DNA from 2 places in the Clostridium cylindrosporum DSM 605 genome. Region 2 is predicted to be linked to the other one. Evidence: a T-box and tRNA genes for the amino acid it is inferred to sense, from the RefSeq annotation. Region 2 holds a T-box; the other holds one or more tRNA genes.

Region 1 (7,757 bases), on a different contig from region 2:
CAAAGATTCAAGAGGAATTTGAAGAAGTATTAAAAGCCCATAAAAATGGTAATAATAAAGAATTGGAAGAAGAAATTGGGGATTTACTATTTTCAGTTGTTAATTTTTCGCGTTTTTTAAGCATAAATCCTGAAATTTGCTTGACAAACACCATAGAAAAGTTTATAAAAAGATTTGAGTATATTGAAAACAAGGTCTTAGAAAGTGGTAAAACTCTTAATGAGGCAACACTAGGTGAAATGGATAGACTTTGGAATGAAGCCAAGGGCATTAAAGAAGGAATTTAAAAGTTTTTTATTGTGTCAAGAAGGAATATATCTATTTTTGGAGAATAATTTACGATAGTGTACTTGGTAATTGACTAAGGAGGGAAAAATAGTGAATAAAGCAGATCTAGTAACATCAATGGCTAACAAAAGTGGTCTAACAAAGAAGGATGCAGAGAAGGCTCTTAAATCTTTTATCGAAAGTATAGAGGAAGCTCTAACTTCAGGTGACAAGGTTCAACTAGTTGGATTCGGTACTTTTGAAGTTAAGGAAAGAGCAGAAAGAAAGGGAAGAAACCCTAAGACTAAGGAAGAGATAACTATTCCAGCTTCAAAGGTTCCAGCTTTTAAGGCAGGAAAAGAGCTTAAGGAAAAAGTAAACAACTAATTATAAAATCAGGTCATTGGCCTGATTTTTTTATACTTTTTATATAATTTATAGAAAGGATGATGAATCATGAGGCTTGATAAGTTTTTAAAGGTATCTAGAATTATAAAAAGAAGAACAGTAGCTAAGGAAGTTTGTGATACTGGAAGAGTTCTTGTTAATGGTAAGGCAGCGAAGGCTGGTACTTCTCTTAAGATATCTGATATTATTGAAATTGGATACGCAAGGGGAAGTATAAAAGCAGAGGTTATAGACCTTAAGGATCATGTGACAAAGGATGGAGCGAGAGACCTTTATAGAATAATAAGTGGTAGTGAAATAGAATAGTTAGAAATAATGCCCTAGAATTTAGTATATGTTAAATTCTAGGGCATTTTACTATCTATAGTTAATTTATACACAGATTGTGGATAAGTCTGTGGAAAGAATGTGGGAATTTTGTGGTTTACTGTTAATATATCTAAAAAGTAATAATTTATTATTTAATTTCATATTATTTAGAGAATAGGAGGGATAGTATGGAAGGTGAAAAAAATATAAATAGATTCGATAAGCATAGCATAAAGTTAGATGCTAGAAAAAAGCTTGAACTTACAGGAGTTGTTGAAGTTATAAGCTTTAGTGAAGAAAGTGTAACACTTGAAACCTGTATGGGTGGGCTTTTAATAAAAGGGAGTAATATGAAGGTTAGTGTGCTAAATGTGGAAAATGGGGATATGTGCATAGATGGTTTTATAAATTCTTTAGCATATGTATCAAAGGATAAAACGAAAAAAGAGAGCATCTTAAAAAAGATGTTTAAATAACCCTGGAGGTTTTTTATGATATTAAGCATAGAAACTCAGTTAGGATACTTTTTTTCCACAATTATAGCAGGAGTATTAGTAGGAGTAATGTTTGATATATACAGAATTATTCGAGGAATAAGTCCGCCAAATAAGATAATGGCTGCATTTTCAGACATACTATTTTGGATACTTCAATCAATAGTAGTGTTTGTATTTTTAATGGCTACAAATAATGGGGAACTGAGATACTATACTTTTGTAGGAATAATAGTGGGACTTTTATTTTATTTTAAGTTTATATCAAAAATATTTAAGATTATCTTAATAAGAATTTTACTTATTATATCTAATGTATTTAGTATAATAAAAAATGTATTATTGATACCATTTAAATTACTTGGTCATGCTTTTAGTTTTTTATGGGTTAACATTAAGGTGGCAAGTGGCGACATACATAAAAGAAGGATAGAAAATAAGGCCCATATTGATACTACTGAAAAAGATATGCAAAAGAAGGAAAAAAGCGCCCTTAAGAAGAATAAAAAAGAGAGAAGATTCCTGAATAAGAATAGACAGGAAAAGATTAAGAAATAAGGAAACTACATAAAAGGGCTTGAATACAATTTATGAAGAAGGGGATTAAAGTGAAGAAAAGAAAGAAAAAGGGATTTAAGTTATTTTGGCTAGTTGTAATTATTTTCTTTGGAGTATTACTTACAAAACAGCAAAGTATTATTAATAGATTAAGCAATGATTATGAATCATATGAGAAACAAAAACAAAATCTCAAAGTACAAAATCAGCAACTAAAGGAGAGACTTGCAAAATCCAAATCAGAAGACTATAGTGAAATTTTAGCTAGGGAAAAGCTTGGTATGATCAAAGAAGGAGAGATTCTTTTTATAGATCAAAATAAGGCTAAATAAAACCCTAATATAAATTGACTAGGTGTTTAAATTCGGATATAATTAAAATCAATTATAACAGTTAAGGGAGGAAGTTTTTTAGTATGACCCTACAGGTTGGAAGCATTTTAGAAGGCACAGTGGTGAACATTACAAACTTCGGAGCATTCGTTGAAGTAGGTGGAAAAACAGGTCTTGTTCATATCTCAGAAATCTCTAATGCTTATATAAAAGATATAAAGAAGCACCTTAAGGAGCAAGATAAAGTTAAGGTGAAGGTTATCGGTGTAGATGACAATGGAAGAATGAGTTTATCAATTAGACAGGTACCAGCTGATAAAGTTAGTCAAAAGCCTGTTGAAATCGACTGGGATAAAGAAAAAAGAAAGACTTCATCACTTTCATTTGAAGATATGATGTCTAAGTTTACTAAGGAAAGCGAAGAGAAGATGCAAGATCTTAAAAGAGGACAAGATTCAAAAAGAAAAGGCGGATATTCAAAAAGGTAACATAAGGCATATTATATGCCTTTTTTTATTTGTAAAAAGTCATCTAAACCCTTGCTACAAGCCCTTTTGAAAAAAAATTAAAAAAAGTTTTGAAAAAGTGTTGACTATTTTTTAAAGACGTTATATAATTAATCATGTCAGCGAGAGACATTAACGAAAGCGAGAAACACTGAAAGGTGATAAGTCGCTAAAGTAACTCGCCGGAGTGGCGGAACAGGCAGACGCACAGGACTTAAAATCCTGCGGTCCTCATCGACCGTACCGGTTCGACCCCGGTCTCCGGCACCACTTTAATATCGCGGGATGGAGCAGTTGGTAGCTCGTCGGGCTCATAACCCGAAGGTCAGAGGTTCGAGTCCTCTTCCCGCAACCAACTTTATAACGTGGCTGCGTAGCTCAGCTGGCCAGAGCATTCGGTTCATACCCGAAGGGTCGGGGGTTCGACTCCCTCCGCCGCCACCAAAAAGCACTGATTAATCAGTGCTTTTTTTATTTTTTGATTATCTATATTCTATGAATCATTTCTAAAATATATTCGGATTAAATTCATTTACAATTCACGGTTTTTTCCTAGCATAACTAAAAATATTATATCAATAAAGAATTTTTTTAGTCGAAGTGTATATTCTCATAATAAAAAACATTTACTTTATGTCAGAAAGTTTTTCAAGTCTAGGGAGTTTTAATGACAAAATAATGGACACCTTATTGATAAAATGAAATCACGATTAAAGAGATTTGAGATATATGTGTATGGAATAAATGAGGGGGTTACGAGAATGTACAAGGAAGAGTTAATGACATACAAAAGGGTTACCACAAAATTATCTAGAGAAAAAGGTATTGTTGGGGAATTAATATCAGTTAACGCGTTGCTTTTTTATACATGTGCTTTTTTTGCATCAAGGGTTATAATGTTGAAAATGTTTATGCCATTTGGACTAGCTTTCTTTATATCAGCCTATGGGCTCTTAGGAATTAGAGCAGCAGTAGCGACGGGATTTATTACTGCTATTGGATATATAAGCACGTTTAACGGTTATTTAGGGTTTTCCCACGCTGTTTCCTTAATGCTTATAATGGCAATAGGACTTATGATTAAGAAAGATGATAAGTTTAATATATTTAGAATAAGTGCCTGCACCTTCATTATAAATTCATTAGTTAATATATTTGTATATTATAAATTTATTTCAGGAAGTATGATTCCATATGATATACTTATAACTTTGTTTGAAAGTGTTATAGTAGTTGCTTTTGGGTTTATATTCTCATATGGTGTTCCAGTATGTTTTTTTAAAAAGAATAAAAAAGAACTTACTACTGAAGAGTTAGTATGTATGGCACTTATTATTGCCATTGCAGTTGCAGGAACATTTGATATAAGTTATATGGGATTATCCTTGAAAAATATTGTAGCATTTACACTTGCATTAACATGTGGATTTCTAGAAGGGGCAACACTTGGAGCCGCCATGGGTATAACCCTTGGACTTGTATCAGGAATAGCTGATACTACTATGCCATTTACAATAGGTGTATTTGGCTTTTGTGGATTAATCGCAGGAGTTTTTAAGGACTTTGGAAAAATACTTGCATCTGTAGCATTTATACTTTCTGCTGCTATACTATCATTTTATACATCTACATTTGCAGATATGCAGCCGCTATTAATAGATTCTGTTGTAGGTACCGTAATTTTTCTAATATCTCCAAAAAGAAAATTAGAAAAATTAGTTGTATTTAATAATAAAGTAGAATATGAAAAAGCTGAAACTCGGAGTGATTTATATCTCCAGAGGGTAAATGATGTTATGGCATCAAGACTTAGTATGGTATCAGGAGCCCTTGGAGGACTTTCGAATGTGTTAGAACAAAGCTTTACTAATCAACTTTCTAATAAAACAGACATAAATGCTATGGTAGAACAATTAGCAGATAAAGTTTGTTTTACATGTGAAAATAGAAATACATGCTGGGATAGTGAGATATATCATACAAGTAATTCATTTATACAGCTTTTAAGCAAAGTTGAGAAAAGAGGAAAGATTTCTGTTCAAGATATTCCAGACTCTCTTCAGAAAAAATGTTTAAGACCACATGAGCTAACAAGACAAACAAATAATGTATTTGAGGTTTTTAGAATAAACAGTAGGTGGAGAAATAAGCTTGCGAATTCTCGTATGGTACTAGCGGAACAAATAAGGGGTGTATCCTCTGTAGTAAATACTATGGTTGAAGAAGCAACTAATGTAATAGAGATTAAAAATGAAAAGGAAATAGATATTGAGGATGCATTAAGGTCAGAGGGTCTAAAGTTTAGTGAGGTTTTTGCAGTTAAAAGCCAAAAGGGACGTTTTGAGGTAATAGTTTATATAGATGCAAATGATGGAAATGATGTTAATGTTTGTAACTATACCTCGGTTATCAGTAAAGTTTTAGATAGAAGATTATGTACATCTAATCTTTCAGGGGCAATGGTAGATAATAATATACATCAAATAAAATTAGTTGAAGAGGAAAAATACACTGTTAAAACAGCAATTGCAAAATTATCTAGAGATGAGGTTTCAGGAGATAGTTATACATTTGGGGATATAGGAAGTGGAAGGTATCTTGTAGGACTTAGTGACGGAATGGGAAGTGGAGCTATAGCATCTAATGAAAGTAAAGCGACAATTTCACTTCTGGAAAAATTTATGGAGGCGGGTTTTGATAGAGATACTGCTATAAAGGCAATAAACTCAGTATTAATACTTGGTGATAGTGATGAAAGATTTGCAACAATAGATATGGCTATTTTAGACTTATATAACGGAATAGGTGAGTTTGTAAAAATAGGGGCAGCGCCTACATATATTAAAACATCAAGAGGAGTTGAAGTTTTAAAAAGTTCAAGTATACCTGTTGGAATTTTAGACAATGTTGATTTTGAAACAAACATTTTAGAAGTTAGAAATGGAGATATGATAATTATGGTTTCAGATGGGGTTTCTGATGCTAAGGAGGATATGAAAAATGATTGGGTTACCAAGGCTTTATCAGAATATGATAGTGGGAATCCAAAGGATGTAGCTGATTATATTCTAAAGAAAGCCAAATCCTACGTTAATGAATATGACGCAGATGATATGACTGTTATAGTAAGTAAGGTTTGGAAGGTAATATAGCGAAATAAAACACAGAGATATTAAGGTATAATACGTAATATCTCTGTGTTTTTTAATTTGTTAAATTATATATTGAGTTTTTACGTGAAAAACTCTATTATAATAATGTAACTACTAAAGGAATAAGTGGTGATAAAAATGTTATGTAAGGTAAAGAATACTATAGAAATTAACAATATGATAAGCCATGGCGATAATATAGTAGTTGGATTTTCAGGTGGACCAGATTCACTAAGTCTACTTCATATATTATTAAGCTTAAAGGATGAATATAATTTATCAATCCATGCGGCTCATGTTAATCATATGATAAGGGGAGAAGAAGCAACTCGTGATGAGGAGTTTTCAAGGTTATTCAGTAGGGAAAATAACATTACCTTTCATCTTCTAAGGGTAGATGTAAATTCCTTAGCTAAGAAAAATAAAATATCATCTGAAGAGGCAGGGCGAAAGGTTCGCTATGAATTTTTTAATGATATTTTAGATTCGATTGGAGGAGGGAAAATAGCCCTAGCTCACAATTTAAATGATAACGCTGAAACTATTATTATGAGAATCCTAAGAGGAACTTCTATATCTGGAATGGGAGGTATATCTCCAGTTCGTGAAAATATTATAAGACCTATTATAAATTGCAGGAGAGAAGAAATAGAGAAGTACTGCATAGATAATAATTTAAATCCAGTTATAGATAGTACTAATTTAGAGGAAATATATACGAGAAATAAAATAAGACTTAAGGTTATTCCATATATAAAAGAAAACTTTAATAAGAATATTTTAGAGAATTTACATGCTAATTCTCACATAGCAAGAGACGAAGAAGATATGATAACTTCCTTAGCTAGAGAAATGGTTAAGAATATAAAAAGAGAAAATGGATATAGCTTAGAAGAATTTAATAAACTGCATATAGCAATGAAAAGAAGAGTTTTAAGGTGCATTATTGAATCTACATTTAAAAGTCTTAAGGGGATAGAGTCAAAGCATATAGATCTAATCATAAATCTAATTAATAAAGGAGAATCTGGAAAGAAACTAGATATTAAAAAGGGATTAGTTTTAAGAATTAATTATGGAGTCTTTAATATTATACTTGAGGAAAAAAAATCAAAAGAAGTTGACTTTATAAGTCATAACATTTTGAAAGGAAGAATAATTATTAATGGTTACTCTATAGATTCTTCTATAATTAATAGAGAGGAAATGGACTTAGCGGATTCTACTACAAAGTATTTTGATTTAGATAAGATTAGTGGTGAAGTAGTAGTGCGTCTAAGACAAAATGGTGACTATATGTACTTAAAGGGCCTAAATGGAAAGAAAAAATTGAAGGATATATTTATTGATATGAAGATTCAAAGAGAAGTTCGAGATTCAATTCCTATTATTGCAGTAGGTAGCGAAGTTCTTGTTATACCATTTATAAAAGAATCTAAATCATATAAAATAGATAATTCAACAAATAAAATACTTAAAGTAAAAGTTAAGGAGTGCAAGTAATGGATAATTTAATTAAAGAGGTACTATATACTGAGGATCAAATTAAAGAAAAGGTTAGAGAACTTGCTAAGCAAATCTCAAAGGATTACGAGGGGAAAAAAGTTCTTTGTATAGGGATACTTAAGGGATCAGTTGTATTTCTATCAGATATAATAAGAGAAATGGATGTAGAGGTTGAAATTGACTTTATGGCTGTTTCAAGCTATGGACACTCAACAAAATCATCAG
Region 2 (7,757 bases):
CTGATTCACCGGCTCTAGCAGCTTCGATTGCTGCATTAAGGGCAAGTAGGTTGGTTTGCTCAGAGATGCTGTTTATAAGGTTTGTTATTTCATTTATTTTTACTACATTAATTTCAACATTTTGTGTTTTATTAATAAGATCCTTAAATGCCTCATTAACATTTTTAACTGAGTTAACAACGTTATCCATGTCTACGCTGCTACTATCAGCCATATCCTTTATGTTTGTTGTGTTTTTGTCTACATCCTTTATTAAAGTAGTCATTTCATCAAGCTTTGAACTAAATGCTTCAACAATTTGTGTTATGTCGATTAAATCACCAGCTTGTTCAGTATTGCCTTTAGCTACGTCACTAGTTGCAATACTGATATTTTCGCTTGAAGCCATAAGTTCCTTAGATACAATGTGTAGCTGCTCAGTTTGGTCATTAATGTTAATAGAACTTATTTTTATATCATCAAGCATTGATAGAATAGAGTGTTTCATAGTATCAATTGCCTTAACCATTTTTCCTATTTCATCTTTTCTATTAAGAAGCTTATCAGGAATAGTTCCTGTTAAGTCACCATCTGCTATAAGTGATAGTTCATTAACAGATGCGTTTATAGGTTTTGAAATAGAACTTGATATAACATAAGCAAGTAGTGTACCAAGTGCTAAGAAGATTATAGACACTATACCTATACTTATGTTTAGTTTGTTTAACTCACCAAGTAGTTCACTTGACTCAATAACTGTTGCAATAGACCATCCAGCGGTTTTGATAGGGGCATACCCAACATATTCTTCAATGCCATTTTTTACGAATCTGCCTACGCCAGTTTCTCCTGCAATCATTTTCTTTTCTATGTCTACAACATCATTAAGAGATGGGTCTTTTTCTAGGTTTTTAATGTTATTATTTTGGGATAAAACAAGCTCTGAGTTATTGTCTGCAATCAGTGTTCCCTCAGTACTTAGCATATAGGTTTGTCCTGTTACACCTAGTTTTATAGGCTTTGTGTAACTACTAAGTTCATCACCACTTCTTACAGCATTAATAACTCCAATTACATTACCATTCTTTTTTATTGGAACATCATAAAGAACTATTAACTTTCCATTGTTCTTACTAATCATAGGATTAGATACGTTACTGACTCCGCCTAGGGCCTTTTTAAAATGCTCCTGTTCCTTGATGTTAAACTTATTTCCAGATGTATTTAAGGCATTTCCATTTACATCAACTAAGGTCATATCTATATGATTACTTCTTTTTACTTCTTCCTTTAGTACTTGCATTTTTTGCTCTATTGCTATCTTTTCATCGCTTAGAATAGGGTTTGTTGCAAGTAATTCAAGTACTTTAAGTTCCTCTTGAATTCCACTTTCTACCGTAGAAGCTGCTTGCTTAGCTACTTCTGGTAATGTTTTATTTGCAGTTTTTATTATAGATTGTTTGGAAACTATAATTGATATTAAAGATAGTCCTAAACATATCAATACTATTAGCATTATTATGCTTACTAGCATTTGTTGCTTTAGGCTTTTAAATTGTACTAGTTTCATAACATTACCCCCAAATAAATATTTTAAAAAAATATTAATAATATCGTAAATCTTCAAAACATAATACAAAGTAGGACTAGTATGTAAAAACTTCAAATACTATAACAAAGGTATCCTGAAAAAGACCTATTATAATTAATTAATCTTAAATTTTGTTACATTGTTCATTAATTTTTGGCTCATATCTGATAATAATGCAAGTGAATCTTCAATATTTTTAGCTGATGTACCCATGTCCGCAGTAGAAGCTGCTATTTCCTCAGAGGATGCTGATACTTCCTCAGCAATTGCAGATGCGCCTTCTACCTTAGATAGAATTACTTCTTTACTTTCGTTTAAGTGCGCTATTGATTTGTTAGCTTCATGCATTTTAGGAGTAATATCGTCTACAGCCTGTGTAATAGTCTTAAAGGATTCTATAGCTGTGTATATATTCTCTTCCTGAGCGCTAAGTTCTGTATTTACTATATCAGTAGCATTTGCCATACGCTCTGTATCTGTGGAAATTTGTTCGATTAAGCTTGAAATATTAACCGATGAGGTTTTACTTTGTTCAGCTAGCTTCCTTATTTCGTCGGCTACCACTGAAAATCCTCTACCAGCTTCTCCAGCTCTTGCTGCTTCGATTGCTGCGTTAAGTGCTAATAAGTTAGTTTGATCTGAAATTTGATTTATTAGATTAGTGATTGTGTTAATTTTTAGAATGTTTTCTTCGACGTTTTTCGTTTTTATAATGAGGTCCCTAAATACCTCATTAACATTTTTTATAGATATTACGAGATTATCCATGTCTATACTACTATTATCGGCCATATTTTTAATATCTACGGTACTAGTATCAACATTTTTTATAAGGTCGATCATATCACTTAGTTTATTGCTAAAGTCTTCAATTATAGAGGTTATGTCAACAAGATCACCTGCTTGTTCTGTATTTCCCTTAGCAACATCATTTGTTGCAACAGTTATATCTTCACTTGATGAAGCTAATTCCTGGGAGATTCCATGGATAGTGTTTATTTGTTGATCTATGCTTGATGAGCTGCCTTCTACATCATGTAACATGTGTAAAATTGATTCCTTCATAGTGTTTATAGCCTTAACCATACTTCCTATTTCATCTTTTCTAGAAAGAAGCTTATCTGATATCTCTCCAGTTAAGTCTCCGTTTGCAATAGTCTCAAGTTCACTTACAGAATTATTAATAGGTTTTGTAATAGACTTTGAAATTAAATATGCAATTGCAGCACCGATTATGATAAATAAAATGGACACAACTACTATACTTTTTGTTAGTGTAGTAATTGAAGCTAGAACCTCACTTGACTCAACATCTATTCCAAGTGACCAACCTGCACTTTTTATAGGAGAATAACCTATATAGTGTTCAACTCCATTAGACTTGTATTTAGCAGCGGATTTTTTTCCTGAAACCATTTCTTTTTCAATATCTGCAATTTCCTTTAGAGATGAATCCTTCTCAGAATTTTTTATGTTATTGCTTTGAGACATTACAAGATCCTTATTTTCACTTGCAATTAATGTACCATCCTTACTTATAATATATGCTTTACCTGTTTTTCCGAGATTAATAGAACTTGTATAAGCACTTAATGCATCACCGCTTCTAACTGATTGTAAAACCCCTACTAAGGAACCATTTTTTATTATAGGAACAGAATATATAACTATGAGTTTACCATTAGCTTTACTAATTAAAGGATCAGAAACGTTAGGTGTACCTGATATTGCCTTTTCATATCCTATTTGACCCTTAGAATTAAAAGTGTCACCACTAGTATTAATGCCATTACCAGCAGCATCTACTATAGCCATATCTAAATGTCCACTTCTAGTTTTTTCTTTGTTTAGTAGCTCCATTTTAATGTTTATAGGAGCCTTTTCATCACCTAAAGTAGGATTCAGAGAAAATAGTTCTAATACTTTAAGTTGTTGGTTTATCTCAGCTTCTATAGTTTTTGAAGCTTGATCTGCTATTTCAGGTAGATCAGTATTTACTGTTTTTATAATAGCATTTTTAGATATTATATTTGAAATTATAGCTATACCTAAACATACTATAGTTATCAGTAGAATTATACTTAACAGCATTTGTCTACTTAAACTTTTAAATTGAATTTTTAGCATTTGTATTACCCCCTTTAAATAAATATTAAAAATAAATCAAAAAAATTAGTTATCGACTAAAATAGAAGCGTTTATAATAATTTTCGATTAAAAATGTAAAAAATATATATGTATATCGACTTTATACAGTAAAAAAGTGAAAATACTGTTGAAACAGTTGGAATTTGCTCGACAATTAAGAATATTATAGTGAATTTGTTCAAAATAATTCGCTATTTGTAACAGTGAAAATTAGGCTAGAGTTGTAATTGACTCTATTTACATTTTGATATAACATAATGATAAGAGAATTCTTTTTATCCGATAACTTAGCTACGCTAAGTTCCTGGATAAGGACATCTAAGAATCCGTTGGAGTAAAACTACTACTGATTTAAGAATTCTGTTTATAGCTACGAAGGAAAGAGTACTATAATGTGTATCTTCAAGAGAGTCGGGTTAGGTGAAAGCCGATAGAATGTGTATTATAGGAAGATGGCTCCTGAGCTTTTTGGCTGAATCTAATTTAGTTTAGGTCAAAACGGTTGCACCGTTATAGCACTTAAGGTCATTAAGATGAATTAGGGTGGTAACGCGGCGCTTCGCCCCTAGGATACTAGGGGTGGGGCTTTTTTATTTTTAAGTAACTTTTAGGGGAAACCCTATATAGAATGGAGGAATAATAATGACAAAGAAACCTTTTTACATTACTACTCCTATATATTATCCAAGTGATAAACTACATATAGGAAATACATATTCAACAGTTATTGCAGATGCAATTGCTAGATACAAAAGACTTGCAGGATACGATGTTATGTTCTTAACTGGAACAGATGAGCATGGTCAAAAGATTCAAAGAAAAGCAGAGGATAAAGGGGTAACTCCTAAGGAATACGTAGACGAGATAGTAGCTGGTATTCAAGACCTTTGGAAGGTAATGAATATATCTAATGACAAGTTCATAAGAACAACTGATGATTATCATATAGCAGCAGTTCAAAAGATATTCAAAAAACTTTATGATCAAGGTGATATATACAAGGGGCATTATGAAGGAAAGTATTGTACACCTTGTGAAACTTTCTTCACAGAAACACAATTAGTAGATGGAAAATGTCCAGACTGTGGAAGAGATGTTGAAGAGGCTAAGGAAGAAGCATACTTCTTTAAGCTATCTAAATACCAAGATAGACTACTTAAGCATATAGAAGAAAACCCAGGGTTCATAGAACCAGTTAGTAGACAAAACGAAATGATAAACAACTTCATAAAGCCAGGACTTGAGGATTTATGTGTATCAAGAACTACATTTAACTGGGGAATTCCTGTAACATTTGATACTGACCACGTTGTATATGTTTGGATAGATGCACTTTCAAACTACATAACAGCACTTGGGTATAGTTCAGAAAATGAAGAAATGCTAGAAAAGTTCTGGCCAGCAGATGTTCACATAGTAGGAAAAGATATTATAAGATTCCATACTATTATATGGCCATCTCTATTAATGGCACTAGACATGCCACTACCTAAAAAGGTATATGGACATGGTTGGCTATTAGTTGACGGTGGAAAAATGTCAAAGTCAAAGGGTAATGTAGTAGACCCAATTCTACTTTCAGAGCACTTCTCAGTAGACGCTGTTAGATACTACCTACTTCGTGAAGTATCATTTGGAAGTGACGGACAATACACAAGTGAAAACTTCATAAAGAGAACAAACTCAGACCTTGCAAATGACCTTGGAAACCTTGTTTCAAGAACACTTCAAATGATAGTAAAATACTTTGATGGTAATATCTCAAAGGGACTTATTGAAGATGAATTTGATGAAGCTTTAAAGAGTTTTGCAGAGGAAACTGTTAATAATGTGGATAAGTTCATGGACAATTTAAAGGTTAATGATGCTGTTGAATCAGTTATGAAGCTTGTAGCTAGAGCGAACAAGTATATAGATGAAACTGCACCATGGGTACTAGCGAAGGATGAAGCAAATAGTGAAAGACTAAAGGGTGTACTATACAACCTAACTGAAGCTATAAGATTTATAAGCACACTTATATCACCATTCCTTCCAGACACAGCAGTTAAGATAAACTCACAGTTCAAGTTTGAAGAAAATATTCTTACACTAGACAGCATAAAAGTATTCGGGGATATAGACTTTAACCTAAGCATTGAAAGAGGAGAAGTAATGTTCCCAAGAATAGACGTAGAAAAGAAGCTAGAAGAACTAGACAAGATAAGAGAAGAAATGCTAAAGGCTCAAGGAGTAGAAAAGAGAGAAATAATCCCTATAAAAGAAGAGATAACAATAGATGACTTCTCAAAGATAGACCTTAGAGTAGTAAAGGTACTAGAGTGCGAAAAGGTAAAGAAAGCTGATAAGCTACTTAAGCTAACAGTGGAACTAGGAGGAGAAACTCGTACAATAGTTTCAGGAATAGCTAAGCACTATGCACCAGAGGACATAATAGGTAAAAAGGTTATACTAGTAGCTAACCTAAAGCCAGCAAAACTACGTGGAATAGAATCACATGGAATGATACTTGCAGCATCAACAGATGATGATTCAATACTAGAAATTCCAATGATAAATAAGGATATTCCATCAGGAAGCCAAGTAAGATAGATATAAAAATTTAAGGCCGCTTACATGAAAATGTCAGCGGCCTTCTTTTATGTAAATTTGAATAGTTTAAAGTGGGGTTGAAAATGCTCAAAAGGTACCGAATTTGGATTTGTTAAATCTACAAATATAGAATCCAAAAATTATGAAATTAATATTATTATAGAATTTATATGTTAAGGATTTTTTTGTATTTACAGATATTTTTATGAATCAAAAAATACATACCAAAAAAAGCGTATATATAATAGAAGGGATTTTTTTAAATAAGGCCATATTACATTTATTAGAAGTGGGGATAATTAGTATATAGTTGATAGTTTTTACAATTTAAATCAATATATAGTTTTTATATATGTTCTAGGTAATTAAAAAATTAAAAACTAAACCTCGAATTTAAAAGTTGTTTTAGATACACATCCTTACAAGAGCGCAAACCTAGATGAAAAACAAACTTAAAAAAATTTTTTTAAACAATTGTAAATAAAAACTTTAAAGATTTGAAAAATGTTGTGTAGAAAATTGAAGTGAATATTTTTACAGTATTATCTGAATATTATGACATAGATAATTGTAAAGTTTTGGATGAAATTTTGTGTGGATAATTGTGGTAAATAAGTTTTAGGTTATTTGTGATTTACTGTAAATAAAGGCTTTGACAATCTCTCCTGTTATTTAGAGTTATCCACATGGGTAAAATAGCCATTTTCAAATTATGTTGAATTTCACAAAAAATATGCAGTGATAATATTATGTCATAACTTAGGACAAAATGTAAAAAAATGTGTTAAAAGGCAGGAAATTTTGGTTATTGTTAACAAAATGTTCACACACTATACTGATTTGTAAATTTGCCTTTTAATTCTCTTACTGTTATAATGAGCGAAGTAAATAAATTAGGCTAGTTTTCTGACAGTGTTACAAGCGCAAAAGGAGAATTTAAGTTATGATATTTGATTCACATGCTCACTATGATAGTGAGATGTTTAATGAAGACAGAAACGATGTTATAGATAAGATAAATAAAGCAGGGGTAACTAGAGTACTTAATTGTGCAGCGAATCTTAAGGGCTGTGAAGATACTCTAAGTCTTACTTCAAAACATGATTTCTTCTATGGTGCACTAGGAGTGCATCCACACGATGCAGAGGAGCTGCTAGGTGGTATTAACATACTAGGGGACATGTTTGGTAAGAGTGATAAGATACTTGCTGTAGGAGAAATTGGACTTGATTACTACTATGACATTTCAGATAGAGAGATACAGAAAAAAATATTCAGAGAACAAATGGTACTTGCAAGGGATTTAAATCTTCCAGTAGTGATACACGACAGAGACGCTCATGAGGACACATTAAAAATCTTAAAGGAATTTAAGAGCGTCAAAGGGGTACTTCATTGCTACTCAGGAAGCCCGGAATTTGCGAAGGAAGTACTAAAACTTGATTAT

Evidence for each region. A T-box is a leader RNA that pairs with one kind of tRNA and senses whether it is charged. The one in region 2 lies ahead of metG (methionine--tRNA ligase), so its partner is inferred to be a tRNA-Met.
Region 1: it encodes a tRNA-Met, which carries the amino acid that the T-box ahead of metG (methionine--tRNA ligase) is inferred to sense. The anticodon was not compared.

The regions. Positions count from the first base shown of each region.
Region 1 is NZ_LFVU01000024.1:8,525-16,281, reverse strand. It holds gene yabN (bifunctional methyltransferase/pyrophosphohydrolase YabN) at 1-287, shown strand, start outside; gene CLCY_RS05655 (HU family DNA-binding protein) at 379-654, shown strand; gene CLCY_RS05650 (RNA-binding S4 domain-containing protein) at 724-981, shown strand; gene yabP (sporulation protein YabP) at 1,173-1,460, shown strand; gene yabQ (spore cortex biosynthesis protein YabQ) at 1,476-2,036, shown strand; gene CLCY_RS05635 (FtsB family cell division protein) at 2,087-2,368, shown strand; gene CLCY_RS05630 (S1 domain-containing RNA-binding protein) at 2,452-2,856, shown strand; tRNA gene CLCY_RS05625 (tRNA-Leu) at 3,056-3,144, shown strand; tRNA gene CLCY_RS05620 (tRNA-Met) at 3,154-3,229, shown strand; tRNA gene CLCY_RS05615 (tRNA-Met) at 3,242-3,318, shown strand; gene spoIIE (stage II sporulation protein E) at 3,636-6,026, shown strand; gene tilS (tRNA lysidine(34) synthetase TilS) at 6,165-7,529, shown strand; gene hpt (hypoxanthine phosphoribosyltransferase) at 7,529-7,757, shown strand, end outside.
Region 2 is NZ_LFVU01000004.1:188,229-195,985, reverse strand. It holds gene CLCY_RS03025 (methyl-accepting chemotaxis protein) at 1-1,549, opposite strand, end outside; gene CLCY_RS03020 (methyl-accepting chemotaxis protein) at 1,685-3,697, opposite strand; T-box leader at 4,082-4,288, shown strand; gene metG (methionine--tRNA ligase) at 4,361-6,310, shown strand; gene CLCY_RS03010 (TatD family hydrolase) at 7,254-7,757, shown strand, end outside.